DNA from 4 places in the Clostridium thermosuccinogenes genome. Region 3 is predicted to be linked to each of the others. Evidence: riboswitches for the same ligand, from Rfam matches in the RefSeq annotation. Region 3 holds a riboswitch; each other region holds the start of a gene.
The links. A riboswitch is a leader RNA that binds a small molecule or an ion and turns the genes downstream of it on or off. The one in region 3 is predicted to bind cyclic di-AMP.
Positions count from the first base shown of each region.

Region 1: it holds a riboswitch for cyclic di-AMP, as region 3 does, so the genes downstream of both, CDO33_RS04675 (peptidoglycan DD-metalloendopeptidase family protein) here and CDO33_RS09640 (SH3 domain-containing C40 family peptidase) in region 3, are expected to answer to the same signal.
Region 2: it holds a riboswitch for cyclic di-AMP, as region 3 does, so the genes downstream of both, CDO33_RS20165 (LysM peptidoglycan-binding domain-containing protein) here and CDO33_RS09640 (SH3 domain-containing C40 family peptidase) in region 3, are expected to answer to the same signal.
Region 4: it holds a riboswitch for cyclic di-AMP, as region 3 does, so the genes downstream of both, CDO33_RS03515 (peptidoglycan-binding domain-containing protein) here and CDO33_RS09640 (SH3 domain-containing C40 family peptidase) in region 3, are expected to answer to the same signal.

Region 1 covers NZ_CP021850.1:1,054,015-1,062,232, forward strand. The annotation lists gene CDO33_RS04655 (Gfo/Idh/MocA family protein) at 1-351, shown strand, start outside; gene CDO33_RS04660 (DUF4127 family protein) at 863-2,419, shown strand; gene CDO33_RS21430 (hypothetical protein) at 2,456-2,581, shown strand; gene CDO33_RS04665 (HDIG domain-containing metalloprotein) at 2,544-3,128, shown strand; gene CDO33_RS04670 (ribose-phosphate pyrophosphokinase) at 3,538-4,707, shown strand; cyclic di-AMP (ydaO/yuaA leader) riboswitch at 4,927-5,176, shown strand; gene CDO33_RS04675 (peptidoglycan DD-metalloendopeptidase family protein) at 5,383-6,807, shown strand; gene CDO33_RS04680 (winged helix-turn-helix domain-containing protein) at 7,116-8,218, shown strand, end outside.
Region 2 covers NZ_CP021850.1:4,620,519-4,628,736, forward strand. The annotation lists gene CDO33_RS20145 (DNA polymerase IV) at 1-250, opposite strand, end outside; gene CDO33_RS20150 (glycoside hydrolase family 18 protein) at 415-1,695, opposite strand; gene CDO33_RS20155 (sporulation peptidase YabG) at 2,098-2,916, opposite strand; cyclic di-AMP (ydaO/yuaA leader) riboswitch at 3,098-3,316, shown strand; gene CDO33_RS20165 (LysM peptidoglycan-binding domain-containing protein) at 3,320-4,126, shown strand; gene CDO33_RS20170 (AraC family transcriptional regulator) at 4,245-5,129, opposite strand; gene CDO33_RS20175 (uroporphyrinogen decarboxylase family protein) at 5,833-6,900, shown strand; gene CDO33_RS20180 (Gfo/Idh/MocA family protein) at 7,025-8,134, opposite strand.
Region 3 covers NZ_CP021850.1:2,196,479-2,204,696, forward strand. The annotation lists gene CDO33_RS09640 (SH3 domain-containing C40 family peptidase) at 325-1,512, opposite strand; cyclic di-AMP (ydaO/yuaA leader) riboswitch at 1,515-1,764, opposite strand; gene CDO33_RS09645 (heparan-alpha-glucosaminide N-acetyltransferase) at 1,877-2,575, opposite strand; gene CDO33_RS09650 (putative manganese-dependent inorganic diphosphatase) at 2,676-4,307, opposite strand; gene CDO33_RS09655 (GreA/GreB family elongation factor) at 4,445-4,888, opposite strand; gene nagZ (beta-N-acetylhexosaminidase) at 5,310-6,608, opposite strand; gene yfcE (phosphodiesterase) at 6,733-7,278, opposite strand; gene CDO33_RS09670 (cation-translocating P-type ATPase) at 7,585-8,218, shown strand, end outside.
Region 4 covers NZ_CP021850.1:776,363-784,580, forward strand. The annotation lists gene CDO33_RS03505 (CAP domain-containing protein) at 1-51, shown strand, start outside; gene CDO33_RS03510 (RluA family pseudouridine synthase) at 174-1,130, opposite strand; cyclic di-AMP (ydaO/yuaA leader) riboswitch at 1,469-1,602, shown strand; gene CDO33_RS03515 (peptidoglycan-binding domain-containing protein) at 1,605-2,903, shown strand; gene CDO33_RS03520 (RidA family protein) at 3,284-3,667, shown strand; gene CDO33_RS03525 (class I SAM-dependent methyltransferase) at 3,947-4,684, shown strand; gene CDO33_RS03530 (dephospho-CoA kinase) at 4,950-5,597, opposite strand; gene uvsE (UV DNA damage repair endonuclease UvsE) at 6,099-7,061, shown strand; gene CDO33_RS21050 (hypothetical protein) at 7,082-7,249, shown strand; gene CDO33_RS20730 (hypothetical protein) at 7,448-7,588, shown strand; gene CDO33_RS03540 (hypothetical protein) at 7,666-7,866, shown strand; gene CDO33_RS03545 (Crp/Fnr family transcriptional regulator) at 8,009-8,218, opposite strand, start outside.

The DNA.
Region 1 (8,218 bases), 1.1 Mb from region 3:
GTGACTGCCCTCATCCGCAGCGATGGCCCGGTTATTACGGTAAACGGAGCATGGGCTCAGAATATTTTTGAAGATGAAATGTTTATAGATTTTATGGGTACAAAGGGAGGAATCCGGCTGTACTACGGGAGAGAGTTCAAATTCTACACTGCAAAAAACGGTGCATTGATGGAGACTACCCCGGTTTACAGGACAAGGGATCATTTCGCCAATGAAATCGATGCGTTCGTAAGATGCATCAAGACGGGTGAAAAGCTTCCGTCCCATATAGATACCGTCATCATTACGGCAAAGATCATGCAGGCAATTTATGACTCTGCTGAGCAGCACAGGGAGATTGTGCTGGACTAAGCTTATATCTTACCCAACAATATAGATGTATTATGCCGCGATCCTCCTGGTAAAAGGTTTATATATGTGAGCTTATTCGCTTCTGCGGCAAGTCCGCGAAAGAAGGCTTGTGCAAAAAAGGATAACTACTTTCTGTGTGATAAGGGATAGCAGATATCAGGAGGCTTTCGCGGCATAATTGCTTGTATGAGGTATCTTGCCTATGAAGATATTTATTTAATAGAAGAAAGTTAAATTTTTCTTGATGCATACGGGCATACTATATAAAATCGGGTTGAATTCAGCTAATAATGTATTGATTGATATGCGCTTTGAAGCCTTTCGGAACAACCATCGCCATTTCAATCAGCAGAATTCATTCCTAAAGTAAATAGATCTGAAGAATGTTTGTTCTTTCGGCTTAATTTAAAGCTTAATACAATCATATACGGACATGAATTTTAAAGGCTGCCATCAAGCAGGTATATGCAAAATAAACTGTTTTACATAAAGAGAAAGGGGAAAGTAAAGGATGAAAGTGCTATATGTTCCTTTGGATGAGAGGCCATGCAATTATCGATACCCCCAGTTTCTTTCCGAACTGGCGGAAGGGGTTGAGCTTATAGCACCTCCCAGAGAGTATATGGGGAGAATGAAAAAACCCAGCAACATTGATGAAATATGGAGATGGATTTTTGAAAACATCAGAGATTGCAGCTATGCAATACTGTCGGTGGATGCGTTGATTTACGGTAATATCGTTAATTCGAGAATACATTACAAGACCATTGAAGAATGCAGCAAATACTTGGAATATTTCGGAAAGCTCAAACAGATAAACAGAAACGTGGAAATTCATGCCTTCAATTTGGTGGCTAGGGTTGCGGCATATGACAGCGACGCTGAGGACCCTTTCTACTGGAAGGATTACGGGTACAAAATCTGGAGATACTGTTATCTCACCGATAAGATCGGCCGGGGTGAAGGCACTAAAGAGGAGATCGGGGAGCTGGATGCCGTAAAAGAGGAAATTCCGCAGGAGTACCTAAGAGATTTTCTTGACAGGAGGAAAGTAAACCTCTTTGTAAATCAAAAATGTCTGGAACTGGTCAAAGAAGGGTTGATTGATTTTCTTGTTATTCCTAAGGATGACTGCGCTGAGTATGGATTTGCAGCCATGGACCAACATCTGATATCTCGAAGAATCAAGGAGCTCAGGATCATGGACCGGGTAATGGTTTACCCCGGTGCTGATGAGGTTGGAAGCGTGCTGTTTGCCCGGGTATTTAACAAGCACAAGGGATATGTGCCGAGAGTTTACATAAGATACTCATCGACTCTGGGACCTACGATTATTCCAAAATATGAGGACAGGCCTTTAAACGAGAGCATAAAGCACCAGATCATCTCTGCAGGAGGAATTGTGGCAGGTTCCGCCGAAGAGTCGGATCTGCTTCTGGCTGTCCATTCACCCGGTACACGCACCCTGGAGGCAATTGAACAGTATTCGGAGAGCTTCAGGTTTTCCAGCTATTCCAACTACTCCAATGCAGAGGAGCTGATAAAGTACGCCATATATTATTCGGAGAAATACGGCAAGCCTTTTGCAGTGGCGGATGTGGCCTTTTGCAACGGTGCGGATGACCATTTTATGATGATGGCTGTAAAGAACAAGCTTTTTGACAGGTTGTGCGCCTATGCGGGATGGAATACCTCCCAGAATACCATAGGATCAGTTCTTGCCCACGGCGTATTGTGCAGCTACTACAAAGGGTTTGCGGATGATCCGGAAAAATATGATGCATCCATGAGACTGCTGTTAAGAGCGATCATAACCGACTGGCTTATGCAGTCCAAAGGCACTTTCCGGTTGACGAAGCTAAAAGATAATTATCCGGATTTAAATCCATATAGTCTGGGTGAGTATAGCGCGCTGGCTGCCAAAAAAGTAAAAGACCTGCTCATTGAATTGATACAGGAAGAGCTGGGAGGAAAATTCAATGGAAGAAGGATTGAACTTACTGAATTAAGTTTCCCATGGGACCGCTTTTTTGAAATTGATCTTGAACTAAAATTGGAAAAATGCTAGAACCATATAACCGGATTGCGAAAGATATGGCTTGACATGAAAAGGTCGGATGATTACTATTTATCTAAAGAAATTGTTTACTACACTCACAAAATAATGCAATATACGAAGGAAGGTCTTAGGGATGGAAAAGGTAATACCGACGAGAGAACAGGCTTTTGAGCTTCTGAAGGAATTCAACAAAAGCGAAAGCCTTATAAAACATGCCCTGTCCGTTGAGGCGGTTATGAGGCATTTTGCAGAGCTTTTCAATGAAAAAGATGTGGAAAAGTGGGGAATTATCGGCCTGGTGCACGATCTCGATTATGAGATGTACCCGGAGCAGCACTGCAAAAAAGTCAGAGAGATTTTAACCGAAAGGGGCTGGCCCGAAGATTACATAAGAGCTATTGAGAGCCATGGATGGGGAATCTGCTCCGACGTAAAACCGGAGGAGAGGATGGAAAAGGTCCTGTATACCATAGATGAACTGACCGGCCTTATAACGGCAACCGTTCTTCTCCGTCCGACTAAAAGCATTTTGGATCTGGAAACTAAATCGGTTAAGAAGAAATGGAAACAAAAGGGCTTTGCGGCAGGAGTCAACAGGGAAGTCATCGAAAAGGGAGGCGAGCTGCTGGGCATGGAGATGGATGCCATCATTGTTGAGACTATAAAAGGAATGAGAAAGGTAGCCGAGGAGATCGGCCTCAAGGGCGAAGTTCAATAGGATGAAAGTATGTTAAACTATCCTTGTTATGGATGATTTATATAATTTAGGAATGAATTCGGCTAATGATGGATGTATTGATTGTGCAGAAAGGATTCACTACTTAAGGGCATAGCTGCAAGGAACCACCTTTCGGAGCAACAATCATCCATTTCAATTAGCTGAATTCAAACCAATAATTTTCTATAGTGCTTTGTAATAGCACCAGTAGGGTATGGAGCCTTCAAGTTATGCCGATGAGCTGCGGATCATCCTTTTAGCCGGATCTGAACCACTGGCAAAATTACTGCTGTTTTAATTTGCATAATCCTTTACTTAATCAAATTTGAATATTATAATATATGTGCAGATAATATGACAACAGTATTTGCCAATATTTGATAGTGTTCAGGAGGCGAGGATGTCTACTATAGAATATGAAGAAAATCAGGTTCCCAGTATTCCGGTCGGACCTCTGGGTATCATATCAATGAAGAGCAGCGAGGAATTGGGTGACCTTGTCAACAAGCATTTGACTGAGTACAGGAAAAGCATACCGGAATGTCGTTTCGATCATCTGCTTTATCCCGGCTACAAAAGAGATTCTTATCTTATATCGGTTGACTGCCCCAGGTTCAGCTCCGGCGAAGGAAAAGCTGTCATAAAGGAATCCATCAGGGGCTATGATCTGTATATCTTGTGTGATGTAGGAAATTACAGCTGCAAGTACAAGATGTTTGGAATGGAAAATTCCATGAGTCCTGACGACCACTTTCAGGATATAAAGAGAATTATTTCGGCAATAGGTGGAAAGGCAAGGCGTGTAAATGTGATAATGCCTTTGCTGTATCAGGGAAGGCAGCATAAAAGGGTATCGAGGGAATCCCTGGATTGTGCTGTTGCCCTTCAGGAGTTGGAACGCCTTGGAGTGGAGAATATCCTCACTTTTGATGCCCATGATCCTCGGGTGCAAAATGCTATTCCGATAAAGGGATTTGAGAATATTCAGCCGGCATACCAGATTATTAAGGCTTTGCTTAACTCTGAAAAGGACTTGGAGATAAGCAAAAGCAAAATGATGGTGGTCAGCCCCGATGAGGGTGGAATAAACAGGAATATCTATTATGCAAACATACTCGGGCTGGATCTCGGATTGTTTTATAAGCGCAGGGATCTCAGCAGGATAGTAAACGGCAAGAATCCCATAATAGCCCATGAGTTCCTGGGGGATTCGGTGGAAGGCAAGGATGTACTCATCGTTGATGATATTATTTCATCGGGAGATTCAATGCTGGACATAGCGATGGAATTGAAGCAGAGAAAAGCCAATAGAATTTATATGGCGGTGACCTTCGGATTGTTTACGGAAGGCATTGAGAAATTTAATGAGTTCTACAGGAACGGAATAATCACCAAGGTTTTTTCCACTAACCTGACTTATAGAAGTGAAGCGCTCAAAAAGGCGCCTTGGTATGTAGAGGTTGATGTATCAAAGTTTATAGCGCTGCTTATAGATACTCTCAATCACGATCATTCTTTAAGCGCATTGCTGGATCCGTCTACAAAGATCAGGGCATTGCTGGAAGAACATAAAAAATAAATGATGTAAAAGCAAACCGCAGAATATTGCCCAGGCAATAATTCTGCGGTTTATATATTAATAGGCGCTATTTATTCATGTTCCGTCTGATGGTGAAAGGCGCTTTCTTTGTTTTATAAAGAATTATCCGATATCGATGTCCTATTACATATTTGACACATTTATGCAATGTAGTTATAATTATTAGGGAATAGCAAATAATATAGGTAAACTGAATATTGAACCTATATGCTGAATTTCTGCAGCGATGTTTCTGCAGAATACGGGGGAACCAATTTTTGGGGTGAATCCATACCAGGTGTCGGCAGGTGATTGTCAGGTCTGAATTAATGTTACGCCTGAATCCTTGATTTGGGCTAATATTACAAACTTCATATCTCTGATTTAAGTCTCTGACTGCCGGTATGGTAGGGCAAAACTTTCTGTCCGAATCCGTCAGCTAACCTCGGAAGCTTTGAAAGGGAGTGATGGTTTGACTGTGCCTTTTGAAGCGGTTTTCACATAGGGTTAGGTGATAAACCGTTTTTATTTTTCAAATTTTTTATCTGGAGCAGCTTAGAACACTATTATTTGCCGTCCGGATTAAAACCCTGAAAAATAAAGGAACTACTTCTTAGGGGGACAAAATAATCCTTTTGGATGAGGAAATATCCCTTTAGATGATAAGGAGATTTTATGAGTAAGGACGAACTTATAGGATGGATTAAAAAAAGTGGAATATGGATTGATAAAAGCAGAGCATGGCTTAGTAAAAGCAAGCCGTGGATCATAAAAAACAGAAAATGGATTTTAGCCGGTGTAGCGTTTGTCACCGCTGTTTCGGTGACAGGCTTTAGCGTTTTCACAAAGCGTTATTATGCAGTTGAAGTAAACAGCAAGGTTATAGCTATGGTAAACGACAAAAGCCAGATTGATGAAATTATCCAGGAGATAGAAAAGAAGACGGAGACTGCTACCGGCCTAAATATTATCATTCCCACCAAGGTTGATTATAAGGAAGTATTTGCCTTTGGCAACAAGTTGACTCCTGAAAGCGCTATCGAGGAAACGCTGGAGAGCAATTTGGAGCTGCTGGCGGAGGCCTATTCCATCAATGTTGACGGCCGTGATATCGCTTATCTCAAGGATAAGAGCACAGCAGAATCCATTTTGACCCGGATTAAGGACGAATATATGAAAAACAACGGTAGGAGCGATCCGGAAAGCGTAGATTTTATCGAAGACATAAATATTATCAAAAAGACTGTAAACATAGGCAGCGTTCAGGATGAAAAAACCGTTTTTGAACTGCTGTCTGAAAGCACCGAGGAGTCAAAGGTATATGTGGTAAAAAAAGGCGATACGGTATCTGAAATTGCCGAAGCACATAAAATTAAACAGTCTGAAATTGAGAAAATGAATCCTGGATTGGATGTGGATAAAATTCAAATCGGCCAGGAGATCATTCTCAGCGTACCAAAGTATGTAATAAACATAAAGAGCATTGAAACGAAAAATTATGAGGAAAGCATTCCTTACCAGGTTGAATATGTAGAGACTGCCGACCTTTACAAAGGCCAGACAAAGGTGAAGGTTGAAGGCAAGGAAGGTAAAAAATCCGTTGCGGCAGAGGTTATAAAAATAAACGGCATAGTTTCGGAAGAGAAAGTTGTGGAAGAGAAGGTTATAGAAGAGCCTCAAAACAAAGTGGTGCTCAGCGGCACAAAAGAAAGGCCGAGTACTCTTGCATACGGAGTTTTTACTAAACCAAGCGGAGGAAGTCTTACTTCACGTTTTGGACAGAGATGGGGGAAACTGCATACGGGAATTGACATCGGCTGTTCCTCAGGCACCTCCGTCAAAGCTGCAGACGGCGGCAAAGTAACCTTTGCCGGATGGCAGGGCAATTACGGCAAGCTCGTCATCATAGACCATGAAAACGGATACACAACCTATTACGGGCATTTGAGCTCGATAAAGGTTAAAGCCGGCCAGAGGGTGGCAAGGGGAGAAGTCATCGCATTATCCGGAGCGACGGGAAATGTGACCGGGCCTCACCTGCATTTTGAAGTAAGGAAAAATGGCGTTCCTCAAAACCCGCTTAAATATGTGAACTATTGATGACTGAAAAAACTTGATCCATTGGTGTAAGGCTGTATTATAGCACCTGTCCCAATTATAGCTGGATGGGTGCTTTTTGTGTAGTCAGTTTTCTTTTCACAACCGATTTCATGTGCTTCTTTAACAGTGCAGGGCGCACTAGAAATGAAATCAAGCCAAAGCATACAAAAGTTTACACAACTATTTCTAATTATGGTATACTGTTAATATGTTGCATTGACAAAATGTGGTTGTGCACCTTGTCCGAAAAGCGATATATGGAGCGGAGAGCATTATTATATTAAAACACGAGAAATTAAGAGGGCAAAATGATAAAAAATGTTGCATTAACCAATAAGCAGGCACGAAGGTTCATGCTTTTGAAGCAAGGCTTAATAGGTGATTACAAATTCTCAGGCAAACAGGGAGTGCTTGATTTTGTCCGTCAAGCAGGCTGTATTCAGTTTGACCCGATCGATGTATGCGGCAAGAATCCGGAACTGGTTTTGCAATCGAGGGTTGAAGGCTTCACAAAGCAAATGCTGTATTCACTTTTGTATGAGGATAGAAAGCTGCTGGACTATTTCGACAAAAACCTTTCGATTATTGAAACCACAGACTGGCCTTATTTCCGGCGGTATCGCGAAGCTTATAAAACCGGCGGCAGGAGCCACGACGAGGTCAATGCCGTATGTGAGGAAATCAAGAACATCATACGGGAAAAGGGTGCCGTATCGTCAGCGGATATCGGTTTTAGTGATACGGTGGACTGGTATTGGAGTAATGCAAAGCTCTCCCGTGCTGCGCTGGAAACCATGTATTTCCGTGGAGAATTGGTAGTGCACCACAAGAAAGGTACAACCAAGTATTACGACCTTGCGGAGAACTGCATTGATGCTGAGCTGTTGAACGCACCGGAGCCGTATCCCGATGAACTCGAGCATCAAAAATGGCGTGTGCTGCGCCGTATAGGTGCGGTGGGACTTATGTGGAACAAGCCTTCCGATGCATGGTTGAACATCTGGGAGTTAAAATCTGCTCAAAGAAACGAGATTTTCAGGCAGTTGCTTTCCGAGGAAAAAATTATGGAAGTTACGGTGGACGGCATTAAGGACAAGCTATATTGCCTTTCGACCGACCGGAGTTTACTCGAAGCAGTCCTGCAGGAGACTGAATTAAGAGACCGTTGTGAGCTGATTGCTCCGCTGGACAATATGCTTTGGGATAGAAGACTTATCAAAACATTGTTTGATTTTGACTACAAATGGGAGATATACACCCCTAAGGAGCAGCGCAAATACGGCTACTATGTCCTGCCGCTGCTTTATGGCGACAGATTTATCGGTAGAGTCGAGGCAATCCGTGATAGCAAGGCAAAAACGCTGGTTGTGAAAAATATATGGTATGAAAGGGATGTAAAACGGACCAAGGA
Region 2 (8,218 bases), 2.3 Mb from region 3:
TTTGCTCATAAAATTCATGGTCGGGAGGGATGAGAATAAGATCTGGACAGAGTTTTTTTGCTTCATGCACCAGCATGGTAGTTTTAATTTTATATTTCCGCGCTTCGTAATTGGCTGTGAGGATTATGCCGGTGCGGTTTTTAGGGTCACCTGCAACTGCTGCCGGCTTGCCCTTTAGAGCAGGATTCCTGGACATTTCACAGCTTATAAAAAAGGCATTCATATCCACCAGCAATATAGCCCTTCCCATTCAATTCTCCTCCGTATGGCGCATATCAACCTTATGTTCAAGGATTCAGATTTCATAAGCATTAAAGCTTAATTCAAAATAGCACACTTATTTAATAATATAATAATTGCAGACATAATTTCACTGCTGCAATTATTATATCATATGGCGGAAGGGCTATACATTTAAAATAACTTGACTATATTGTAAACCGAGCTTAGGACGAGCCAGTTTTGCGGGAAGAAGCTGCCAATGGTCCAGTAGCTTATACCTCCTACTCTGAATTCATTTGCCAGTGTAAGCTTTGCCAGAATGCTCCTTGCATCTTCAAACCATACCTCATGTCTTCTGCCGTTCTCATCATAATAGTTGAAGAAAGGTGCCTGGGATATGGTGTCATACTGTATTACGGCGCCCACATTTGCTGCGAGGTCAACAGCACCTGTATTGGATATGGTCCTGGCTGCGGTTCCGGGAGTAAAAGGCAGTGTCCAGTTGTATCCGTAATTCGGTATGCCCATGAAGATTTTATTCCGGGGGATCGCGGTTACAGCATAGTTTAGAACTCTCCTTATTTCATTTATTGGGGCAACAGCCATAGGAGGACTATATGTGTAACCCCATTCATAAGTCATTATTATGACATGGTTTACAAGAGCTCCATGTACTGGGTAATCATGGGCTTCATAAAGTATGCCCTGCTGGGTAGCCGCGATTTTAGGAGCTAAAGCAGTTGCTATGACATAACCAAGAGGTCTTAAAGCTGAGGTTATTCTTCTCAGGAAGTTATTGTAGCTTTCCCTGTCATAGGGATAGATATATTCAAAATCTATAGCCAGTCCGTAGTAATCCTTCTCACCTAAAATTCTTGTGACGTTGTTTATAAGGGCGTCCTGGGCTTCATTATTCGTTAAAATCGAGTGGGCGATATCGCTGCTGAAGCCGCCACCTTCTTCTATGTTTGTTATTACCATCATTGGAGCAACATTAGCCGCATAGGCTGCCTGTATCAGGGCATCATCATCGATGGTTCTTAAAGAGCCGTCGGCATTTACTTCGTAGCTGAATATGCTCAAATATGTCAGATAGGGAAGGGTCCTCCTGAGTACATCCATATTGATGTTGGGAAAAGCATATCCGTTAACCTCGATGTTTCCGAAATTGATGGTTCTGGGCGGTATTATTATTACCTGGCCCACAGATATGGAAGCAGGATCCGTTATCCCGGGATTTGCTGCCAGAAGAGCATTTACGCTTGTGCCATACAGCCGGGCTATCGTGTATAAGGATTGCCCCGGAGCAACCGTATGCCTGCGCTCTCCTTCCAAAATTACAAGTGTTTGTCCCACAACAAGCCGGTTTGGAAATCTTAACTCATTGTCAGCGATAATTTTGGACGCCGGCACGCCATACTGCCTTGAAATGGTGTATATACTTTCACCGGGTCTTACTACATGAATAATCAAGGAAATCACCTCGTTTCCCAAATGTGTGGATTCATAATATGCAATATTTCAAGCTTAAGTATGAATAACTGCCATAAGCCGGTTAACAATTCCTTTGGTCGTCGTTGGGAGTCTTTCTATAGAAGATTTGAACGGGCGTCCAGCAGATTACCGGCTTCTAATTCAATATATGCTGGTTTACTTAAAATGGTTACCTGAGAAAGGAGAGATGCAAACAGGTCGGAGGAGGATGGACAAATTCATCAACAAAAATATAACAAATTACCCACAAGGTAAAATTAACTAAAATGAATTATTCACAGACTTATACACATTATCCACAGGGATATAAATCCACAAAACAGCTGTTTTGTGGATTTATATCCCTGATTTTCCTTTAAGTTTCCGTAAGTTTTACATTCATCACAGCTTTAGATGGCCTCTTGTTTTTTTGCCCCATATGCCATCGGCACCGGATACAGTTATTCTTGATATCTGTTCGGGAGTGACGAAGGTTCTTGAACTGGTGAGGGCTACTTTTTCTGCTACAATTGCCGGATCTAAAGCGTTGATCAATATCCTTCCCGGTGAACTGGCAAAATTGGCTCCTGCGTTCATAATACCTTCATAATAGGACTGGCATGCACCTGCGAATATGCATAGTTTATCATCATTGGGCTCATATTTTCTGGCTTCTTTAACGGATTGTATATAATATTTTGAGTTCCTGTAACTGTTTATGGAATTAAGATCCACAGATCCTTTTTTTATACCGTCGTGGCCGGTAACGACAAGAATATCGGGACGGTATCTCTCCAGGGCGCCTCTTATAAGTTCCGGCTGTCTGCTCTCTTCCGCGTGGATGCTTGTTGCATGAAGACCTGCCTTTTTGTAATTCTGCATGCACATATCTATAAATTCCCTGCTGGAATCTATATGCAGAATTTTACCGGCTCTTGCCCGGAAGGGGCTGTATCTTAAGAGGGGATTGGATCGCCTATACTGTGGTACATGCCGCGTTGCCATTATTACATTTCTTTTCATGCTTTCAATGGCGCTTCTATAGGTTTGCTTTATGAGATCATTTTCATCATCAGTGTCTGCCTGGATTCTATGGAGAAGGCCCCGCAAAATATATACGGGTTTCCCATTGGAACCAATTTCTATTCTGTCAATTACAAAAGATATATCTGCGTTATAAGATTTCCTTGCAACAATGTCTCCTATTTTTAAGCTATTCACATTTATCACCCCCTGTTAGTTGACATATTACATACTATGCAGGGGAGGCCAATAAGGATATTGGTGTGATAAAAGAACTCAAAAAAAGTTTTACTGTTCCGGGTTATTCCGTCAAAGCATTGATATTCCTGCGTTACCAATAATTTTGTATGGAAATGATGCATAAATCCTGTTAGAATGGCATGGAAAACAGCCGAATCTCCACAATGGAGTACGGAGGATATTTTACCTGGGGTGAATCCGTTCCTGATATGGGATGCAAGCGGCAGTATATAATAGATTTCTGCTTTATTAGGCATGCATCATTGCTTAGCATTTATGCCGCTTCCAAGGTCAGGGATGGTAGGGTACCTCATCCCGAACCCGTCAACTAACTCCGGAGGCGAAAGGGGGAAAAAATGTAATGTTTAAGAAAGGCAGATTAAAAACTTTATTTTCTGCGGCATTTGTGTGCTTCGGACTGTTGGTGATAGCACCGGGTGTGGCTAATGCTGCATCCTACAAAGTAGTGAAGGGTGATTCGCTTTATACCATAAGCAAGCTCTTCAATACTTCGGTCTCTGCAATCCAGAGCAGTAATAATATAAAAGGAACAGTGATATATCCGGGACAGGTGTTAAATGTGCCTGCTGCGACGTATACCGTAAAAAGCGGGGATAGCTTATATCTAATAGCAAAAAAACACGGGATATCTCTTGATTCCTTAAGGAAAGCCAATAATAAGTGGGATGATATGATTTATCCGGGACAAACCCTTATTATACCCGGAACATCATCAACTTCTGCAGGGACTTCCTCAGGAACTTCAACATCCGGAGGAAATGGCGCAAAAGCTGTGGTTTCCTACAGTGAAAGCGACGTAGACCTTCTGGCAAGGCTTATAAGAGCGGAGGCAGAAAGCCAGCCGTATGAAGCTCAGGTTGCTGTTGGTGCTGTTGTTATAAACAGGGTGCAGAGTGATGAATGGCCGAATACTATAAAAAGCGTAATATATCAGAAGATTGGGAACTACTATCAGTTCAGCCCGGTAGAGAACGGGTGGATTAACAGGCCGGCAACGGATGAATCCAAGAAAGCAGCTTATGCGGCTTTGTATGGAAGTGATCCAAGCAACGGCGCCATATTCTATTTCGATGACAGCACAACGAATAAGTGGATATGGTCGAGACCTATAGCAGCAAGAATAGGCAGGATGGTATACACATACTAGACTTGCAAACAGGTAGAGTATGAAACAGGGAGAGCCGTAAAGACGCTTAAATCGCGGAGCCGGCCTCCCTTGTTACATATTATCGTTATATTTACGGTATAAGGCTGCCCATTCATTATCACAATCGGATTTGCCTGTACTGTACGGGAGTCAGCCCTTCATATTTTTTAAATACTCTGGAAAAGTGATGTAAGTCATAAAATCCTACATCGTTTGCTATATCATGAATTTTTCTGTTGGTCTCAAGAAGCAGTTTCTTTGAAACGGATATCCTGTGAAGATTAATAAATTCTGTAACGGAATGCCCGGTCTGTTTTTTAAAAAGCCCGCTTAAATAAGTTGGCTGCAAATGGACATGGTTTGACAGGTCTGTTAAAGTGATGCGGTTCATGTAATTGCTCTTTATGTAATCCACCGCCAGCAAAACCTCGTTGGACCTGATATTTTCGGGAAGCTGGCTGCATTTCTGCCTGTAAAGGTTGATAAGAAGGTCGGTAAAGATGGATTTGATGACGGAATTGAATCCTGCCAGCTGCCTCTCCGTTTCATTGATAATCCTGCGAAACAGCATATGCACATGGCTTGAATTGCTTATGGCAATATGCTCAGGAAACTCCACAACCGCTTTATGATATTTTACGGGCTTTAAAGGTATGGTTTCGTAGTAGGCTTGCTTAAGCATCTGCAAGTCATCTGCAGGTTTGGACACATATAAATCAAAATGCATGCACAGGAATTTGAAAGGGGTAGTGAGGGATTTCCCCGAATGGAACACTTCCGGTTTGAGGAAAATCAAATCATTGGGGGACACTTCATATGTCCTGTCCCCAATCACAAACAGGCCCTCCCCTTCGGTTATAAAAATAAGCTCATAGTCGCTGATTTTTCTTCTGTTGAGCTCCCAGGGGCTGTAATATTTATCTTCGGCGCAATATCTTATGTAGGGGATAAAATGAGTATACTTTGAATAGTTTTCCTCATTAACCACTATGGATAACGGCATGGAATTTCCTCCCCCGAATTTTATTTTACTGCTGCGATCAAATCCATATAATTTAGTAACCAATTCAGTCAATAGTTTGCCTGATGGTTATATGCTTTGAATCCTTTTGCAAAAGCAATAATCCATTTCAATTAGCAGAATTCAAACTAATTTATATAAGCAAGTAGCCATCGTCCAATCAATGCAGTTTAATTTATCGACATGGCTTGATATGCAATTTATATTATATACTACATGCATTGTGCAGATAACTGGCTTTTTGAAAATTATGAAATGATTCGGGAAATTAGACAAGCAATTCATTGAGGACTACTTAAGCCATATGAACATAAGCTTTTCGTACAAAGCTGTAATATTTTAAATACAATATGGGTAATCAAGCTTGAATAGGGAATGATAATTGCAGTGGTCAGTTGTGTTGTAAAATTTTTAATCATCTAATGCGTTTGGAAGGATGCAAAAAAGATTTATCCAAAACCTTAAAGACCATGATAACGAAAGGCTCAGAATATTTTAGTCTTGAACTTTGGAGCAATACCAGTCTATCCTTCATAACCTATGGCAAAACATAAAAACGTACCCCTGGAACATAAATCCGTGCAAATCATTATTAAACAAAAAAGTATACAATCACTATATAGGCAGTTATTTTAAGCTAAAGGCAACAAAAAACGGATGGAATAATATCACTGGAGGTGCATCCATGTATAAGATGACGACGCATGAACGGTTTACCAGAATGTTTCAGCATAAGGAGGCCGACAGGGTTCCGATTGCTGATTCTCCATGGGGCTCTACCATTGAGAGATGGCAAAGGGAAGGAATGCCGGAAGGCATTGATTACAGAGACTATTTCGATATCGACAAGGTGGCATCCATAAATGTGGATAATAGCCCCAGATATGAGACAAAAGTTATTGAGGAGACGGAAAAACATATTATCTATACCACAAGCTGGGGTGTTACCCTGAAGCAATGGAAGCACATGGACTCCACCCCGGAATTCCTCGACTTTACAACAACGGACCCTGAGAAGTGGAAGGAAGCTAAAAGCCGAATGACCCCCACCGAAGACAGGATTCCATGGGATTATCTTAAAAAGAATTACAAAAGGTGGCGCGAAGAAGGCCAATGGATAGAAGCAGGCTTCTGGTTTGGCTTCGATGTGACCCACTCCTGGTCTGTGGGAACAGAGACCTTGCTTATTGCGTTGGTGGAAGATCCAGAATGGTGCGTTGACATGTTCAACACTTATCTGGATATGGATATTGCCCTTTTTGATATGATATGGGATGCCGGCTATACTTTTGACAGCATTAAATGGCCTGACGATATGGGCTATAAGCATAACCAGTTCTTTTCCGTCAAGACCTACCGCGAATTGCTGAAGCCTGTACATAAAAGGGCGGTTGAATGGGCTCATAAAAAGGGAATAAAGGCACATCTTCACTCCTGCGGGGACATAAACCCGTTGATTCCTGAATTGATCGACATAGGCATTGATGCCCTGAATCCGCTGGAAGTTAAAGCCGGTATGAACCCGGTTGAGCTGAAGAGGAAATACGGTAAGGATCTTGTATTCCATGGCGGTATTAATGCGGTGCTCTGGGACGATATTGAAGCGATAAGCGCCGAAATGGAAAAAACTTTACCGATAATGAAGGAATCCGGTGGATATATATTTTCATCGGACCATTCCATTCCGTCTTCCGTCAGCCTGGAAAATTTCCGCAGGATCATCGAGCTGGCAAAAAGTTTGGGAAGCTATTAAGATGCGAATAAATCTGCCCTATAAAAGACAAACCGGAGTATGCCTGCACAATGACAAGCTTACTCCGGTTTGCTGCTGCCGATAGAAACCGGCACTTTACTATAAAGTATTGTTTCAATCCCTTCTACAGGCTGACATAACCTTTAGTCAGACCTATAGCCAGAGGCTTCGGCCTTTCACAATCCGTTTTCAAATCCACAAAGGCCCTCTTTTCAGCGCTTTCATGGAATGCATGCATTATTTCCAGCACATGGCATGCCAGATCCCCATTAGCAATATTTGTCCTATTGTTTATTATTGCATCAGCCATGTCGGCTACGCCTAAACCCCTGCTGTTTTCAGAATAAATATGGGTCAGTGGAACTTCCTTAAACTCGTTTTGGAAATAGGTCTGTATCCGTACATCTCCTCCGAAGGTGTTGGGGTCCGGAACTATCAGCGTTCCCCTGGAGCCGTATATTTCAATCCTTGGAAGAGTGCTGCCCCAGACGTCGAAACTGGTGATGACGGTTGCAATGGCGCCGTTTTTAAATTCTATTGTCCCGGTCACATGGGTAGGCACCTTTACATCTATGACCTTCCCGAATTTTTTCCGGCTGGTTATCGTCCTCTGCTTAAAGGTTATGGAATTCATTCCGGTGACAGTTTTTGCCGGACCTATCATTGAAACGAGAGCGGTGAGATAGTATGGTCCCATATCAAACATAGGGCCTCCGCCTTCCTCATAATAAAATTCCGGGTCCGGATGCCAGCTCTCATGACCGTGGCACACCATAAAGGCAGTTGCACCTATTACATCGCCGATGAGGCCATCGTCAATGGCCTTTCTGCAGGTTTGAAGGCCTGCGCCTAAAAATGTGTCGGGAGCGCATCCGAGAAGCAAATTGTTCTTCCTGGCCAGTTCCTTCAACTCCATCCCCTGCTCAACCTTTAAGGACAAAGGTTTTTCCACATACACATGCTTTCCGGCCTCCAAGGCCTTTTTGCATATTTGATAGTGATCCCCGGGGGTGGTTAAATTGACTATAATCTGTATTTCTTTGAGACCCAATATTTCATCCACATTGGTAAACATATATGGAATGTTATACTTCTGGCGCGCGGCTTGTGCCCTTTCTTCGATAATATCGCATACCGCCAGGACTTCCGTATTGACAAAGGTTGACGTCAGGTTTTGCAGATAAATATCGCTTATGTTGCCGCACCCTATAATTCCGATTTTTATCTTATCCATTGAGAGTTTCCTCCCTTTCATGAATGTATTTTAATGAAAATCAATATTTGCTTAAAAGCAAAAGCCAATGACATCGTCTTTCCT
Region 3 (8,218 bases):
AGTTAATCTTCACACCTCTAGTTTGATATACCCAAAAAAGGGCTGGCTTTGTTCCTCTACTTCATATTTTAACCTATTATTGACTGAAAAGCATTAAAAATTTGCCTAAATAAACTAATCCAAAACCCGCTGAATTACTATTTTTCTCAATGATAACAGCATCCATGGAATTTACTTTTGCAAAGTGGAAATTACCTTTTCAATTGACCTCATAATGACAAATTTCTCTCTTTTTAAACTTTTTGCTTCGTACGATTGCCGGTATTTGCCCGGTCATGGTACCATTCGTTTCTGCCCTCGTAGATAAACTCCCATCGCTAAATATTAAAGCACTCTTTTGGACTTTATATAAGCTTTTACATAAAAGCTGTCATTTACATTGGTGATCTTTACATCCGATTTTGGGTTGGAAGCATGAATAAATTTTCCGTTTCCTATGTATATGCCCACATGAGTAACAACCCCGTTGTTTGCACCGCTTGTGTCAAAGAACATCAGGTCTCCCGGCTTCAAATCCGATTTGCTGACCGTAGTTCCTTTGGTTGCCTGCTCCTTGGATGTCCTTGGCAAATTTATTCCAAACTGTTTGTATACATAATATACAAGGCCTGAGCAGTCAAAACCTTTGGGAGTGGTTCCACCCCATATATAAGGTACACCAAGGAATTTTTTGGCGTATTCGACGATCTTTTGCCCTTTGGATAAGGAATCCGATGCCTTGTCAGTTCTAGCTGCTGCGGTGCCTCTCGAGGTAACGGGTGCCTTATTCGTAATATATTCGGAATAAACCCATCCTGTCGTTCCCCCAGATGTCTTTACCTTTGTCCAATCTCCGGAAGTGCCTAATACACTCACCTTTTCCCCTTGCTTCAGCTTTCCTTTTATCGATGCGGCAGTGCTTGCGTCACTCCTCAAATTAAGTACGTCGGCAGTAACATATGCCGTACCTGTAGCAGCGGCTTCTTTGCTTTCCTGGGCGGCAGTCGCAGCTAAAGTACTAGCTGTTGATTCTGCCGCTTTGTCCGACAGGTATTCATAATATACCCATCCTACGGTTCCCTCAGAGGTCTTTATTCTCCTCCAGTTTCCCGAACTGCCTAATATGCCTACTTTCTCTCCCCTTTTAAGCTGTCCGGTTACAGGAGAAGAGGTACTCGCCTCTTTTCTGATATTGAGGACATCTGTATTTACTATGGCTATTTCTTTAATTTCAGTTTTGCTGTTTACTGCGACTGCCAGCTCCGATACAAAATCCTCCCCAATCCGGCTGCCGTCGCCTTCATATGTAGCATTTATCCATGATCCAGAATTTCCTGAAGCTATGAATTCTGTTCCTTTGAGAAAAGTTGACAATACTTTTGCTGAATTATTTGCAGATTGGGCAAGAACTACGAGGGATTCTTCTTTTGCTGTTTCCTTATTTCCGTTTTCCGCATGTAAAGCGTCCGTATGTAAGCTTAAAGCAAAAGATAGTACCATGGTACCTGCCAGTACCTTTTTAAAAATATGCATCGTAACCTCCTATTATTAGCTTCCGAAGTTAGCTGACGGGTTCGGTAAATAGGATTACCCCTACCATGCCGGATAACTGAAAACAGGTGTACAATGCTGTTAATCAAATATCAAAGATCATACCGCAGTCTGATGTTAATAACATCATATATGTAACAGTACACATCTTTCCAGTTACCATTATGGATTAACCCCTAAAAACAGTTGGTTCCTCCGTACCTCTTAAAAAAGAGGATTCAGCTTTTAATAATTACCATAACATATTTTATGTTAACATAATGGGACGAAAATTTCAGCATTTTTGTTCAATTTTTTTTCATGTAATGTAAAGCAAAGAAAATAAACAAAGGTTTACTCCCGGCGGTCATTTTCCCGCCAGCCGGTTTATTAAGGACAATACGGCGATTATCACTGGTTGGTGGATCAAATAGATTGCCAATGTATGCCTTCCGGCGCTGCTTATTATGTTATCTTTAAGAGAAAATCCGAATAGGCTTTTTCTTCGGGAGTACAGGAGTTTTCCCAGCAAAACCCCATAAAGAAACAGTCCGAACCAAGGCAGCAAGGGATAATAATCAGAGGAAAAAAAGCTGCTGCTTGTCAATCCAAAAGCAAAGAAATAATCATTGGGAGCATTAATTCTTTCCAGAACCTTTCCGACTATTATGACTGCAGTTCCGATCGCAGCCAGTGCTTCCCAGCGCATTTTTTGAAACAACGGATACAGCAGCATGCTTATTCCCAAAAAGTGAAGTATCCCAAACTTTATAATAAACTCCGGGTCATAAAGATAGGTAATGAGAGTTATTGCCATCCCGGCAGCAAGAACCCTTAAGCCCCTTTTTACATTGCTGCGGCTAAGGGTAGAGCTTACGCCGGAGATCAAAATAAACATTGATGCCGATATTTTCCCGATCCAGTAATTGATTCCATAGCTATAGACGACATCATAACCATATATATCCTTCATATCATATATGACATGAAAATATATCATCATGATAAGGGCTATGCCCCTTAAAAAATCCAGTTCCCATATCCTCTGCCTTTTTTCTTTTTCCATGAGGCACCTCATAAATTATATTAAGCCAACATTTACATTTGATATAACTGTATTATAAGTTAAAGGCGAAGGATTTACAATCATAAAAGTGGGGTATGGATCACTGGACTGCTGCAGCCAGTTGAGGTATGATCTGCATTTTTCTGGAAACAACGCCGTTTAAGTAAACGCTGTCTTCCCCGGCACCGACATTAAATGCCTTCTGGGCTATGCTCTTTTCCCTGCCTGCAAATAAAACCTCGGAACCCACATTGATTATGTCTGTCACCAGAAGTATCAGCAAATCATAATCCTTAAAGGTGCAGATATCATTCATATATTTGATGAGATCATCCTTTATTTCAGAAAGGCTTTCCCTGTCCGATGCATTTATCTGTCCCACGCCGAATTTAAACTTGCCAAGCCGTACTTCTTTAAAATCGTTGTACAGAATCTTCTCAAGACTCTTTCCTCTTAAGGACGAACCCCTCCTGAACATCTCGGAAGCAAACCGGTCAATGTCAAGTTCCGCTATCTCCGACAGCTTTTGAGCTGTGTTAATATCCATCGGAGTGCAGGTGGGCGATTTGAATTTGATGGTATCGGATATTATAGCGGCGCATAATATTCCCGCTATATTTTTACTAGGCCGTATGCCTTTGTCAAAGTACAGATTTGTTATTATGGTAGATGTACTTCCCACAGGTTCGTTTTTAAAATATACCGGATAACCGGTCTGTATATCTCCAATCCTGTGGTGGTCGATAATCTCCAAAATCTCCGCCTGCTCTATCCCATCGACGGTCTGGGACCTTTCGTTATGGTCCACCAGAATTACCTTTTTCCTTTTCCGTGATATAAGATGGTATCTTGATATGAAACCTCTGACCTTCTGTTCGTCATCCAGCACAGGGTAGCTTCTGAACCTGGTTCTCAGCATTTCATCCTTTATGTCGTCGACAAAATCATTGATGTTAAAGCTGACCACATTAGTGCTGGTCATGACATATCCCACCGGAATGCTTTGATTTATCAGCCTTGCCGTCGTAAAAGTATCCCCAGGGGCAATCATCAGAATACACTTATTTTTACGGGCAAGCTCCACGACCTCTTCATCAACGGAGCCATTATAGGTTACAATGAGGCAGTTTGCGCCCAGTTCAATTGCTTTTATCTGGGTTTCCTTTTTGCTGCCGTCAATGACTATGTCTCCTTTGGAAACAAAGGCCCCCATCTCTTCCGGATTCATTGCCGGTATTACTACTCTTCCCGTTGTATTAAAGTCCTTCTGGCTTCCGCATATCAATTTCGCATTTAATGTTTCAACGATATTCATTAAAGGAGTCTTGCTGTAAGCGATTATGTCATTTTCCAACATGTCCATGTACTTCTTGGTTATGTCGGACGTAGTCACCAATCCCAGGAACTTCTCATTCTCATCAACCACCGGAATCACTTTAACATTATTTTTTTTCATGATTGTCCATGCTGTTTTTATCGAGACCTCCGGCCATGCAGGACTTATTATGTCGATATCCAGGTCGGACAATTGCGTCCTCACGGTTGCCAGATATTCAGGTGCTGGTATATTAAAATATTCCAGCACAAATTCTGTCTCTTTGTTTATATCCCCCAAGCGGACAGGGATTGCATTTATGCCTAGTTTTCTTTTTAACTCCGCATAGGCGATCGCCGCGCATATGGAATCGGTATCGGGATTTTTATGTCCTGTTATGTATACTGTATCTGCCATTTTAACACCCGCAAGCAATTGTAGTAGTTTTGATTAATTTTCTCATCAAGCAATAGGGTAACCACATTTGTTCAATAAATACAGTGCACTGCTTTTATACCCCATTACGATGGTATATTATACTACTTTATGCGGCATTATACTACTTCAATTTTTTTGATTCTGTATCTGTATATTCCGCTCGGGGTTTTTACAGAAACATCTTCTCCCTTCTTTTTCAAGAGGAGGGATTTTCCCATGGGAGATAAAAAAGAAATGTGGCCATTTGCTATATCTCTTTCATAGGGGGTCACCAATTTGTATCTGAAAACCTCATTTTCATCGACATCATGTATCTCTACTTCACTCCCTATAATAACAAATGGGAACTCATTATCCGCTTCGTCCGATATTCTAATGTCTTCAACCACCCCGTCAATCTTATTTACATACTCAGATAGAAAATCGATAAACTTATCACGTTCATCACCTATCTCCGGGTAGTATTCATCAATAAGCCTGTTTTTGTTCTCTTCCAGCCTTATAAGATGCTCCAGAACTTTTTCGAACATTGCTCTTGTAAGGCAAATCTTTTTCCCCATCAATTAGCCCTCCCCACCTTAAAATAAAATTAGCTGAATTTTCAGGCTTTTTCATGCAGTTTCATACATAAAATGGCATTTTCATATAAAACACTGTAGGCACCTTGCCAGAAGCAAAGTGCCTACAGTATCATGTTACCACATATAGCATGTGGTGTCAACTTAGTAACAATTTTACATTTTATTGAAATCCTAGATTTAAAGCTATGTTTATATGGCAGGATTTTTACCGGCAAACCATATTACGCCGTAAGACGCAGCAGCATTTCCATTCAGCTTTCATATTAGCTGCATATGAGTTTCATATGGGTTTCATATGAGCCTTCCTTTAGCTTTCATTGAGTTTTCGCCGTGTTTTATTTGATCTTCATTGATCCTTCTTTGAGTATTTATTGAATCTTTCCTTCACGCTTTCCGAAATTTAGCGCAGCACCGCGTCAATTCTGCTATTTATTTCTTCAATATTGACCGAATCTATCCTGTCATCGGCCAAACCATACTTTTCTTTAAGTTTCAATATCCTGTAAAGGCTCTCATCCAGCCTCTCCTCCGGGATATCACCCTTTGATACGGCAGATTTCAAAACGTTTATTACGGCTTCTTCCCTGTCATACCCATGGCAGACAAGAACAATGTCAGCTCCGGCAGATACGGATTTGACGGCTGCATCACCTATATCATAATTTTCCGTTATCGCACCCATAGTTATATCATCGGTAAATACGACTCCGTCAAAACCGCAATCCTCTCTTAAAATGTCGTTAATGACAATTTCCGAAAGGGACGATGGATAATCCGGGTCAATTTCAGGAAGCAAAATATGCGCCACCATAACCGCGTCTGCTCCGTTTTCTATGGCCTTTTTAAAAGGAAGCAGTTCAAAGCTCTTTAGCCTGTCCAAACCATTATCAACTCTTGGCAGACCCACATGGGAATCGGTGGAGGTATCCCCATGACCGGGGAAATGCTTCACCACCGGTATAATATCTTCCGACTGAATGCCCTTCATGGCCTGAACTCCGAGCCTGGTTACCACCTCCGGCTCAGAACCGAAGGCTCTGTCCCCTATGACAGGATTTTTTGGGTTGCTGTTTATATCCAATACCGGAGCAAAGTTCATATTAAACCCCAGGGCTTTTATCTCTCCGGCTATGGTTCTGCCCACTTCAAAGGAATAGCTTTCATCACCGGTCTTTCCGATAACTCCGGCCGCAGGAAGCTTCTTAAGCTCCTCCGGCATTCTGGTTACCCTTCCCCCTTCTTCATCCACTGAAATAAACAGCGGAATCTTGTTCTTCCGGTTGACTTCCTTTAAAGAATTGGTAAGCTCCAGCAGTTGGCCGGAATCTTTTATGTTCCTGCCAAAAAGGACAAATCCTCCTATTTTGTAGTCTTCTATCATCTTTCTGGCCTTCTCGTCCACCGTGTATCCGTCAAGACCGACTACAACCATCTGCCCGATCTTTTCCTCCAATGTCATACCTTTGATGTGCTCTTTTATCGGATTTTTAGGCTCTTGTATGGTATCCTCCGCAGGCTGATCCCCGGAAGGTGATGCTGTACTGCCCCCGGGCTTGTTGCTGTCTTCGCCGGCCTCATAGCTTTTTCTTGCGATGGAATATCCGAATATAAATGAAGCCAGCAAAATATTCAGAAACAGTAGAATAATTATCACTCTTTTTAACATTTTACCTTTTAACAATCCTTTCTGACGCGCCAACTCGTTCTTATTGCGCGGCTAAAATCATGATTCCCCCCCATAATATTGACGTAAACAGGCGTCCATTAAGTTCAATATCAACAGCCGCTTTTTTATTCATAGAAAAAATAATCCGACGGCTTTCTCAGTCCAAAGACACTTCCATATATACATTCCCATAAAAATCCTTGATCCTGAAGCAATTTCCCTCTAAAATCCCGTAGGTATTGGGATGATTTTCCTTGGGGAAAGTTATGGAGCCGGGATTAATAATATATATGTCCCCTCTTTTCTCCGCTTTGGGTATATGGGTATGCCCGTATATCAATACATCCCCTGCCTTTAGCTTCGGAAGATTGCTTTCGCCATATATGTGTCCATGGGTCAGAAAAAGCCTCCTGTCATTATATAAAATGGTAGAATAAGTCGACATGATTGGATAATCCAGCACCATTTCATCCACTTCACTGTCGCAATTGCCTCTTACAGCAATAATTTTATCGGCAAATCCGTTAAGCAATGCTGCCGTTTCCTTAGGGTTATATTCCTTAGGAAGAGGATTTCTTGCTCCATGATACAGTTGATCCCCCAGTATTGCAATATATCCCGCGTTTTCTTTTTTGTAAGCCTCCAGGGCCATCCTGGCATAATGCAAAGAACCATGTATGTCTGAAATAAAAAACAGCTTCATTTCGTATCTCCTTACTTTAAAGTTTCGTTTTCTATTATCATAATAGAACATAAGCCTCATTACAATAATATCAATATTTATTAACATAAACTTAAAAATATTAATATTGATATTTCCCGATATAAATCCATTTATAGCTAAAGTTTTACATTTTTTAATTTACTGGAACGACTTCCTATAGTACAATATAAATGAAACCATAGAAATAATAATAAAGTTAATTCAGCAGAATATAAAATACTAGAATTGGTTTAATTTAGTATGGCTTGTGCTGAAATAACAAAAACTGTTAGAGAGGTGCATCATATGTGGTTTTCAAAAACGCAAGAAGAAGTTCTTAGGGAACTGGGAGTGGACCGTGCTACCGGTCTTTCCAGTGAAGAAGCAAAAGCTAGGCTTGAAAAATACGGCAGAAACAAGCTTAAGGGTAAACCCAAGAAAAGCTTGGCAGCCTTGTTTTTTGATCAACTGAAAGACATGCTCATATATGTTCTTTTAGGCGCAGCTTTAATCACCATGATCATCGGTGAGTATGTCGATGCTGTAATCATTCTTTTAGTTGTAGTCCTAAATGCCATAATAGGAGTCGTTCAGGAGTATAAGGCTGAAAAGGCTATTGAAGCCTTGCAGCAGATGACTACTCCAAAAGCTCTGGTAAGACGTGACGGACAGGTAAAAGAAGTAAATTCGGAGGAAGTGGTTCCCGGGGATATCGTAATTATAGATGCAGGAAGATATATTCCCGCTGATTTGCGGCTGATAGACAGCGCAAACCTTCAGATAGAGGAATCTGCCCTGACCGGTGAATCCGTACCTTCCGACAAGGATGCTGAAGCTATTTTTGATGATCCGAAAACAGGGATCGGCGACAGGTCGAATATGGCCTTCATGTCCACCCTTGCCACCTATGGAAGGGGCGAAGGTGTAGTGGTAGCTACTG
Region 4 (8,218 bases), 1.4 Mb from region 3:
GACAGCCCGACTTACGGAAAGGTGCTTGTACAGCAGTTCATAGGAAAGTAAAGTAAAGAGGAGCCGGTGGTAATCTGAAATACACCTCCAAATATTAGTATATGTCTAACATTTGAGGTGCACTTCAATCCACCGGCTCTTTTTTTATTAACCGCGATGAAGAAAAGCTTTTATCAATGCTGTTCTTTCAGATTGATATTAAATATGGGTTCCACTTCGAACTTCATACCTTTGAGATAGTTTAACATTCCGGCATCCTTGAAGTCAAAAACCAGTTTATATGCCCACAGCATCTGGCGTTTGGCCTTCAGAGGGCGGTTGAAAGCGTTGGTTCCATATTTTCCGTCCCCAACTATCGGATGGCCGATATGGGCAAGGTGAGCCCTTATCTGATGGGTTTTCCCTGTTATGAGTTCCACTTCCAGGCGGCTTATATCCTTATCCATATCATAGGATAGAACCCGGTATTTTGTAATAATTTCCGAAGCTCCTTTAACCGGCTCATCGCTGATAAAAACCCTGCTTTTCCTCTCATCCTTGATAAGAAAGCTCCTGAGCTCGGCTGATTGCTTCTTAACCTTGCCCACTACCAGACATTGATAGAATTTGCGCACTTCCTTGTTTTTGATCTTGTCCAGCATTATCCTTAAGGATTCGGCGTTTTTGGCTATTATGACCAGACCTCCCGTATTTCTGTCCAGCCTGTGGCAGAGGCACGGGGTAAAGGAGTTGGTGTCATTGGGATTATATTCTCCCTTGTGCTCAAGATATTCAAGAATGAAGTCTATAAGGGTGTTGTTTGACTGCTCCCTGTCGGGGTGCACCGGTATCCCCTGATCCTTATTTACTATCATTATATTGCTGTCCTCATATACTACTGAAAAACCCCTGGCAAAAGGTGTGCTGCCGGCTTGGGGCACTCCGTCGAGAATTTCATCCACTATGTATATTTCCAGCCGGTCACCCTGGGAGACGACATAATCATCTTTGACCCGCACTCCGTTGACCTTTATGTCCTTCTTTCTGAAGGCTTTGTACATAGCGCCTGACGGCATATTTCTGAAGGTATCCCGAAGGTATTTATCTATACGTTTGCCTGCATTTTCTTTTGTGACTATTATTTCCCTCATATATACTCCTTTTATTATTAATACTTTGCAGTTCTGCATCTTTAGAGATTATTGGCTGTATATTCGATATTTGAAGCAAAAACTCCTTTAATTGTATATATGTCCGTAGCTTTTGTATTTAGTCTGCCCTCGTGAGGGAGGTGATAATGCATTAAATTATGGAAGGGAGCGATAAAGAGATGGATTATAGGTATCAGTTTGATGGAAGATTTATGCAAACTCACGTTTGTTTTCTTTTCCCTAGTTCAAAACTTCCTCAAGATATCCATGTTTTGCCACTATCTTATGTAAACTAATTATGTTATAATATACAACCGTAATTCAAGAAGCCAATTTACAAATATATACTGCCGAATTCCCTTATTAGGGAAACGGGGGATACAACACAAGGGGGTTAATTCCGGAACAGCCGGAAAGGGTGCTCTTCTACCTAACCCGACAACTAACCTCGTAAGCAAAGAGAGGAGAAAACTAATGCAATACAGAAGATATGTTTTTGGTTCTGTTTTGGCAGCAGCCATTACATCTGTTTTTTATTTTGCCAGTCTCACTACGTCACCTGTTGATAACATAACGGAATCTAATAAGGCTGTGGAGAGCAGCGCAGCGGATGCCGGGACGGAAACCGGGCAGCCTTTGCAGTTGTTTTCTGCGGATGCGGGTGATAGCGCTGCAAACAGCATAACAGGCGATACTGCAAACAGTGCTGCAGACGATACAACAAAAAGTACTGCAGACAGCATTACAAACAACACTGCAGAAAGTGCCACAAAAAGAGCATCAGATATTATTACAGATAGCACAGAGGGTGCCGGCAGTGTTTCTATCATGGCGGAAAACGGGACCCGCTCTGATGCGCATAGCCAGAATCCGAAAAAGGCAGAGGACCAGGCAGGTTCTGCATCCAAATCCATGAAGCAGGCAAATAGCAATTCCTCTATGGTATCCCGAGGAACGGCAAGAGCTTCCGACGTATACCTCATGAAAGGGGATGAAAATTCCAAGGTTATCAAGCTTCAAAAGGATTTGAAAACCCTTGGGTATTTTACCGTAACACCTACCGGCTACTATGGAGACATCACCTATGAAGCGGTAAAAAAGCTGCAAGCTGCGCATAATCTGAAACAGGACGGTATAGTGCATACCAGCACCCTGAAGCTTATTGAAAAGCTGGTAAAGGAAAAAGAGGAAGCGGATAAAGCTGCAGCAAAACAGGCCCAAAGCGATAAGGCTTCAAAACCGGCAGAAGTGGCTAAACCATCCGAAACCGCAAACAGCGGGAAAAAAGCCGAAGATTACATGATGCCATGGTTTGGCGGTGTAGAGAGCTTCTTTGCTCGTGGAGAGACAGCTACGGTATATGATATTAAATCGGGTAAAAGCTTTAAAATAAAAAGGACCTACGGTACCAATCATGCAGATTGTGAGACTCTGACGGCGGAAGATACAAAAATCATGAAGCAGATATACGGCGGCCAGTGGAGCTGGGAAAGAAGGCCGGTAATAGTGACGGTGAATGGGAAAAAGATTGCCGCATCCATGGCCGGAATGCCTCATGCAGGGGTGGACAGTGAACCGGCAAATGCATATGTCAGCAAAAGAAGCGGAGATTATGGAGCTGGTACCAACCTTGATACAGTAAAAGGCAACGGCATGGACGGCCACTTTGATATTCACTTTTTAAACAGCAAGACTCATGGTACGGGTAAAGTGAATGCAGATCACCAGAATGCTGTAAAGGAAGCTGCAAAATGGGCAGCAAGTAATTATTAAACCATATAGGAAAGCAATTGCCGCACAGGCTGCGGTTAAAATATCATAACGGCAAGGGAAAGGGAGATTCATCAATACTAAACCAAAGTATTCATGGGTCTCCCTTTTTTTATGCATAGGATGCTGTTTCCATGTAACATGATTGGGTTCGTTTATTGTTGATCTATCAGATTTCGGGATGATGAGAAAAATCACAGCAGTACTTTCAAAAAAGCTTACAGGCAAGTTGGATTTATATGGACTAAAAATATTATTGAATAAAGAAGTGAATAAAGAACAACCTGTATAGTATTCGACAGCAGGGATTTAGGCTTTGTGAAGCATAACATTATATGGTATACTTACTATAAAATTAGAAAATTGACTATGGAGGTGGAATCATGTCAATTAAGACAGTTAATACCAATAAAGCTCCGGCGGCCATAGGCCCTTATTCTCAGGCAATAATTTCAGGGAACACCGTATTTACATCCGGACAGATACCCATAGACCCCGCTACCGGTGAGGTGGTCAACGGAGGGATAGAAGCCCAGACAAGGAGGGTGCTGGAAAACCTGAAAGCTGTGTTGGAGGCGGCGGGTACCAGCATGTCCAATGTGATAAAAACCACAGTTTTTATCAATGATATGGGAAACTTTGCTGTTGTAAACAGTATATATGGTGAGTATTTTTCTGCTCCCTATCCTGCCAGGTCCTGTGTCGAAGTATCAAAGCTGCCAAAGGGCGTTGAAATCGAGATTGAAGCGGTTGCGGTTATAGACTGATGCAGTATTGATATGTAACCTGCAATTTCATGGCATATGTCATGGGGTATGGACATGATTAAAGAAAGTGAAAAGTGACCTTATCAGCGCCTGTGAATGCCTGTGGCTACTGCAGGTTATCATGCCGATGAAGCAGGAAGCTTGCGGTTTTGGCCTTGGTAGACGACTACATAATTTTGATGCAATTGATGAATATTATTTGTGACAGACACCGTTAAACGGTAAAACCTTGATATTCAATGAAGAGATGCATTATATCTGGTTTACAAGGAGAAGAATATGGGTTTTTACGAGCAAATAAGCAAATATTACGATTATATTTTTCCTGTAGGACAGTCACAGCTGAATTTTATCAAGAAGGCGGCCGGGACTCCCCCCGCGAGGGTTCTTGATGTGGCATGCGGTTCCGGAGGCTATACCGCAGAGCTGTCGAAAAGCGGATATGAGCTTACAGCGGTGGACATTGATGCGGAAATGGTGAACAGGGCAAAGCAAAAGCTGCAGTCGGAGAAGCTTTCAGCCGATGTATTGAGATGCGACATGAAAGAGCTGGAAGAGAAGCTGTCCCCTGGGTTTGACTGCATATTCTGCATAGGGAACTCCATTGTACACCTGGAAAGCTGCGATGCGATTCTGAAGGTTCTCAAGCAGATGAATAAGCTCCTGTCAGATAAAGGGGCCCTGGTGCTGCAGATTATCAATTATGACAGGATTATAAAGTATAACGTTGATGAGCTGCCTCCCATCATCAATGAGGATATTGGCTTGGAGTTCCTGAGGAAATATGAATTTACGGATGACCGGAAATATATAAATTTTAACACCACCTTGACTATAAGGAATGGAAGGGAACCTTTAAAGTATAAAAACTCCGTTAAGCTTTTGCCTCTCATGAGCGGGACCATGCGTGAGCTTTTAAATAAGGCGGGTTTTGAAAAAGTTGAGTTTTTCGGGGATTTTAATTATTCTCTCTATGATGAAGATTCTTTCATGTTGGTAGTCAAGGCTGGAAAATAGGCTGTACGAAATCTCACGGCAGGCGGCAATTTTTGCCGCCTGCGATTTTACTCCGATTGCCTGAAAAAGCATAGCGCTGCTGATTCTGTGTTAATGCGTCTGCAGCGTCTGCTGACAGTTATGACACCTCATTCCTAAGAGCCGATGTGGTACCAACATCATGCAGCCGTATTCTACCAGTAACTCCATAGTACATTTCACAGGTACAACAGCCAACTTTACATCTTGTTCCAATGCTTTTTGCTTTTAGCAGTTTATTTATTTTCTATCCTCGGTATGCCAAATCCTGTATTCTTTCTATGGTATCCTCTGCTGTCATATCGGAATTATCTATAATGTCAAATTGATGCTGATCAAAAACCAAAACATCGTAAAAATGCTTTATCCATTTTTCCGGTGTAATGCTGGTATGGCAAGTTCTTGTCTGACACCGTTCTACGGCAACCTGATATTGGGGTTTAAGAAGAATTAACTTGTATTTAAGATTTCGGGATTCAAATATTTCTACAAACTTTTTATAATCTTCTGGCAAAATAACATGGGACAAGACAATGTTTTTACAGAATAATGATAGGATATCAATTTCGCATATGATTTCCTCAGTCAATTCGTTCCATTCATACTGTTTGGTTCCTTTTTTATGTCGGAGCGATTGTATAGCACAATCGCCGTCAACGGTAAGCCAACCCTTATCGGCAAAAAGCTCTGCAATGGTAGTCTTACCGCTGCCACAGGTGCCATTGAGAACAATGATATTGCCTCCGTTACAAGTGTGAGTGACTGCCACTTCTGCTCCACAGAGTTTACAAGTGGGCAGTATGGGCGAAATACTTATGTTCTGCTTCCTCAAGCTTTCATTATATATTTTTACATTATCTTTTGTAATATTTCCACAATTCGGGCAATCAATCATAATTATCACTCACTTCGAAAATCGGTTAGCCATCAAGTTCACATCAATAGTATAATAAATAATAAAACATTGACGGATACTTATTGTATATCATCGCATATTATGGAATATATTTCAATATGAAGTTTAAAGATGTTATTATCCTCCATTTGTACTGAAAGGTGTGGCCTAAATGCTAATAAGCGCTTTCTGCATATGTTCATAACAGGTTTTAAATTGTTGATTAGCACCTGCTGTTCCCCATATATTACCATAAAAGAACTGTAAAATAAGAGCTTTGTTTTAATATGAGGATTCACCGCAGATAAGAGCTGTTTTTGGCAGTTCTTATTTTTTTGCCGCATGTGGTTATACTAATAAAATAATGCCGGTTTTAAGTAAACAAGCCGGAAAACAAAAGCGTTTGCCGGGATACATCGATTAAGATCAGTCGGTATACAGGCATGAGTAACTTCAACAAGCCTGTCATTGAAATAACCTACAACAAGCGGGAGTTATCATATGATTATCAGACTTGGCTATGTAGCAATGACTCTAAACCTGCATGACTGCTCACCGTCCAGCACGGTGACGGTAACAGCATTTAAAAAGCTGGATGAGGAAGCCGGAAAATTCAGGTTAAAAAAGCTTACGCTGAAAAACCTGGAGAATACCAGGCGAATATTGCTTTACAACCAGGCTATGAATATAAAATTATACAGGTTCACATCCAAGCTGGTCCCCCTTGCAACGCACCCGCTGATTGAGGGCTGGGACTATGCGGAGGATTTTCGTGAAGAGTTCAGGAAAATAGGTGATTTGGTCAAGGTAAATGATTTCAGGGTAAGCGCTCACCCGGACCACTTTACCATCATCAATTCGCCTTCGGAGGATGTTTTTAATGATGCGGTAAAGGATCTGGACTATCATGTAAAGATCTATGAAGCTATGGGGCTTGAGGATTATAAATATAAACTGGTTCTCCATGTGGGAGGGCTGTATAAAGATAAAAAATCATCCCTGGAAAGGTTTAAAAAGAATTTTGAAAGCCTTCCGGACAGGATTCGCAGGAGGATAATCATCGAAAATGACGACAAGTCCTATTCGGCATACGACGTCCTTGAGCTTTGCAGGGAGTTGAAGACTCCCATGGTGCTTGATGTTCATCATCATAAATGTGTAAACAACGGAGAGAAGCTGGAGGATATGCTGGAGGAAATTTTCGGCACCTGGGACAATGAAGCTTTTCCACCCAAGATACATTTTTCAAGCCCTAAGAGCGAAAAAGACTTCAGAAGCCATGCCGACAACATCGATTTAAATGAGTTTACGGAATTTCTGGAGATTGCAAAAAAGACAGGCCGGGATTTTGATGTTATGCTGGAGGCAAAAAACAAGGATTCGGCGCTTTTAAAGCTTTCAGAGGAACTGGAGGGCTGTCCTGGTATAAGAAGAATAAATAATGGTGAATTTGAGATAATATAAAAGGGAGAGTGATCCTTTATATGAATGGAAGGGAAAAGAAGGTGAAAAGCGGAAAATCAAAAGAGCCAAAGGTGGCTCCGGGTTTCAGTGATGCCAAGTTTGGAGAGAAGGCTACGGAGGATGAAATCCGAAGGGGAGAGTCCACGCGGGTAACAAGGCTTTACCTGGATGAGAATGATCCCAGTTGACGTGGGCAATAAGGATGAGAACACCAGGAGCAGTGAATAAACAGCCTCGGAAAGTTAATTAATAGTGAGAAGTTTTCCTGCTCAATGCATTTTTATCTCTCCTGGTTATAAATAATTGGAGAAGCTTTGTGGAAAAAATATCAAAGTATGTTTTAGCCCTTAATATCCATAATATCAATTAGGGAGGGAGTTAATTTAATGGGCGACAAAATGAAAAAGAAAAACAATACCAAGCAGGAACCCACTTTTGACAACGATCAATTAGGAGAAAACGCTTCTGAGGAATTTGCCCAGGATTATATGCAAAAGGGTAGAACTGCAAAGAAAAAGAAGAAATAAGTTTTTTCCCCATTCTAATTAATGGAGTGGGGATATTTAATTATGTACTGAAAAAGGTGTAAAAGGAGAGAAAGCATATGACGGATAATATGAAAAGAGTTAAGATGAATCAATCCGACGAGCTTATCGAAACCATACGCAATGCCAGCAGCAATATGAACTTTGATGATTATGTAAGAGCTACCGGCCTGGAGAAGGAATTCATATTCAGCATCCTTAAAGGTGAGATTGAGGAAGTCGACGAGGCCACCAGGAGCAAGCTGTCGCTAAAGCACTAATTACGTTGTTTAAAAGGGAGCGTAAGCATTTACATGTAATAGATGATCCTGCCTGCATATCGGCAGATGCTTAAAAATCCGTCGTTTTCCTGCCTGTGGCTTAATTCTAATGGAACCATGTTTGAGTGTTATATCCGGATTTTTATATCCATGACCTCAGCTTTTCTTCATTTATGATCACTATCCGGTCATTCTTTTCGGTAATGGCCTTTTCCTTCTTAAACCGGCTTATCACTCTTGATACGGTTTCCCTTGTGGAACCGATCATATCTGCCAGTTCCTGCCGGGACAGCTGTATGCCGATCTCGAGCCCTATATCCTTTTTATTTCCGTAATCCTTTGACAATTTTAT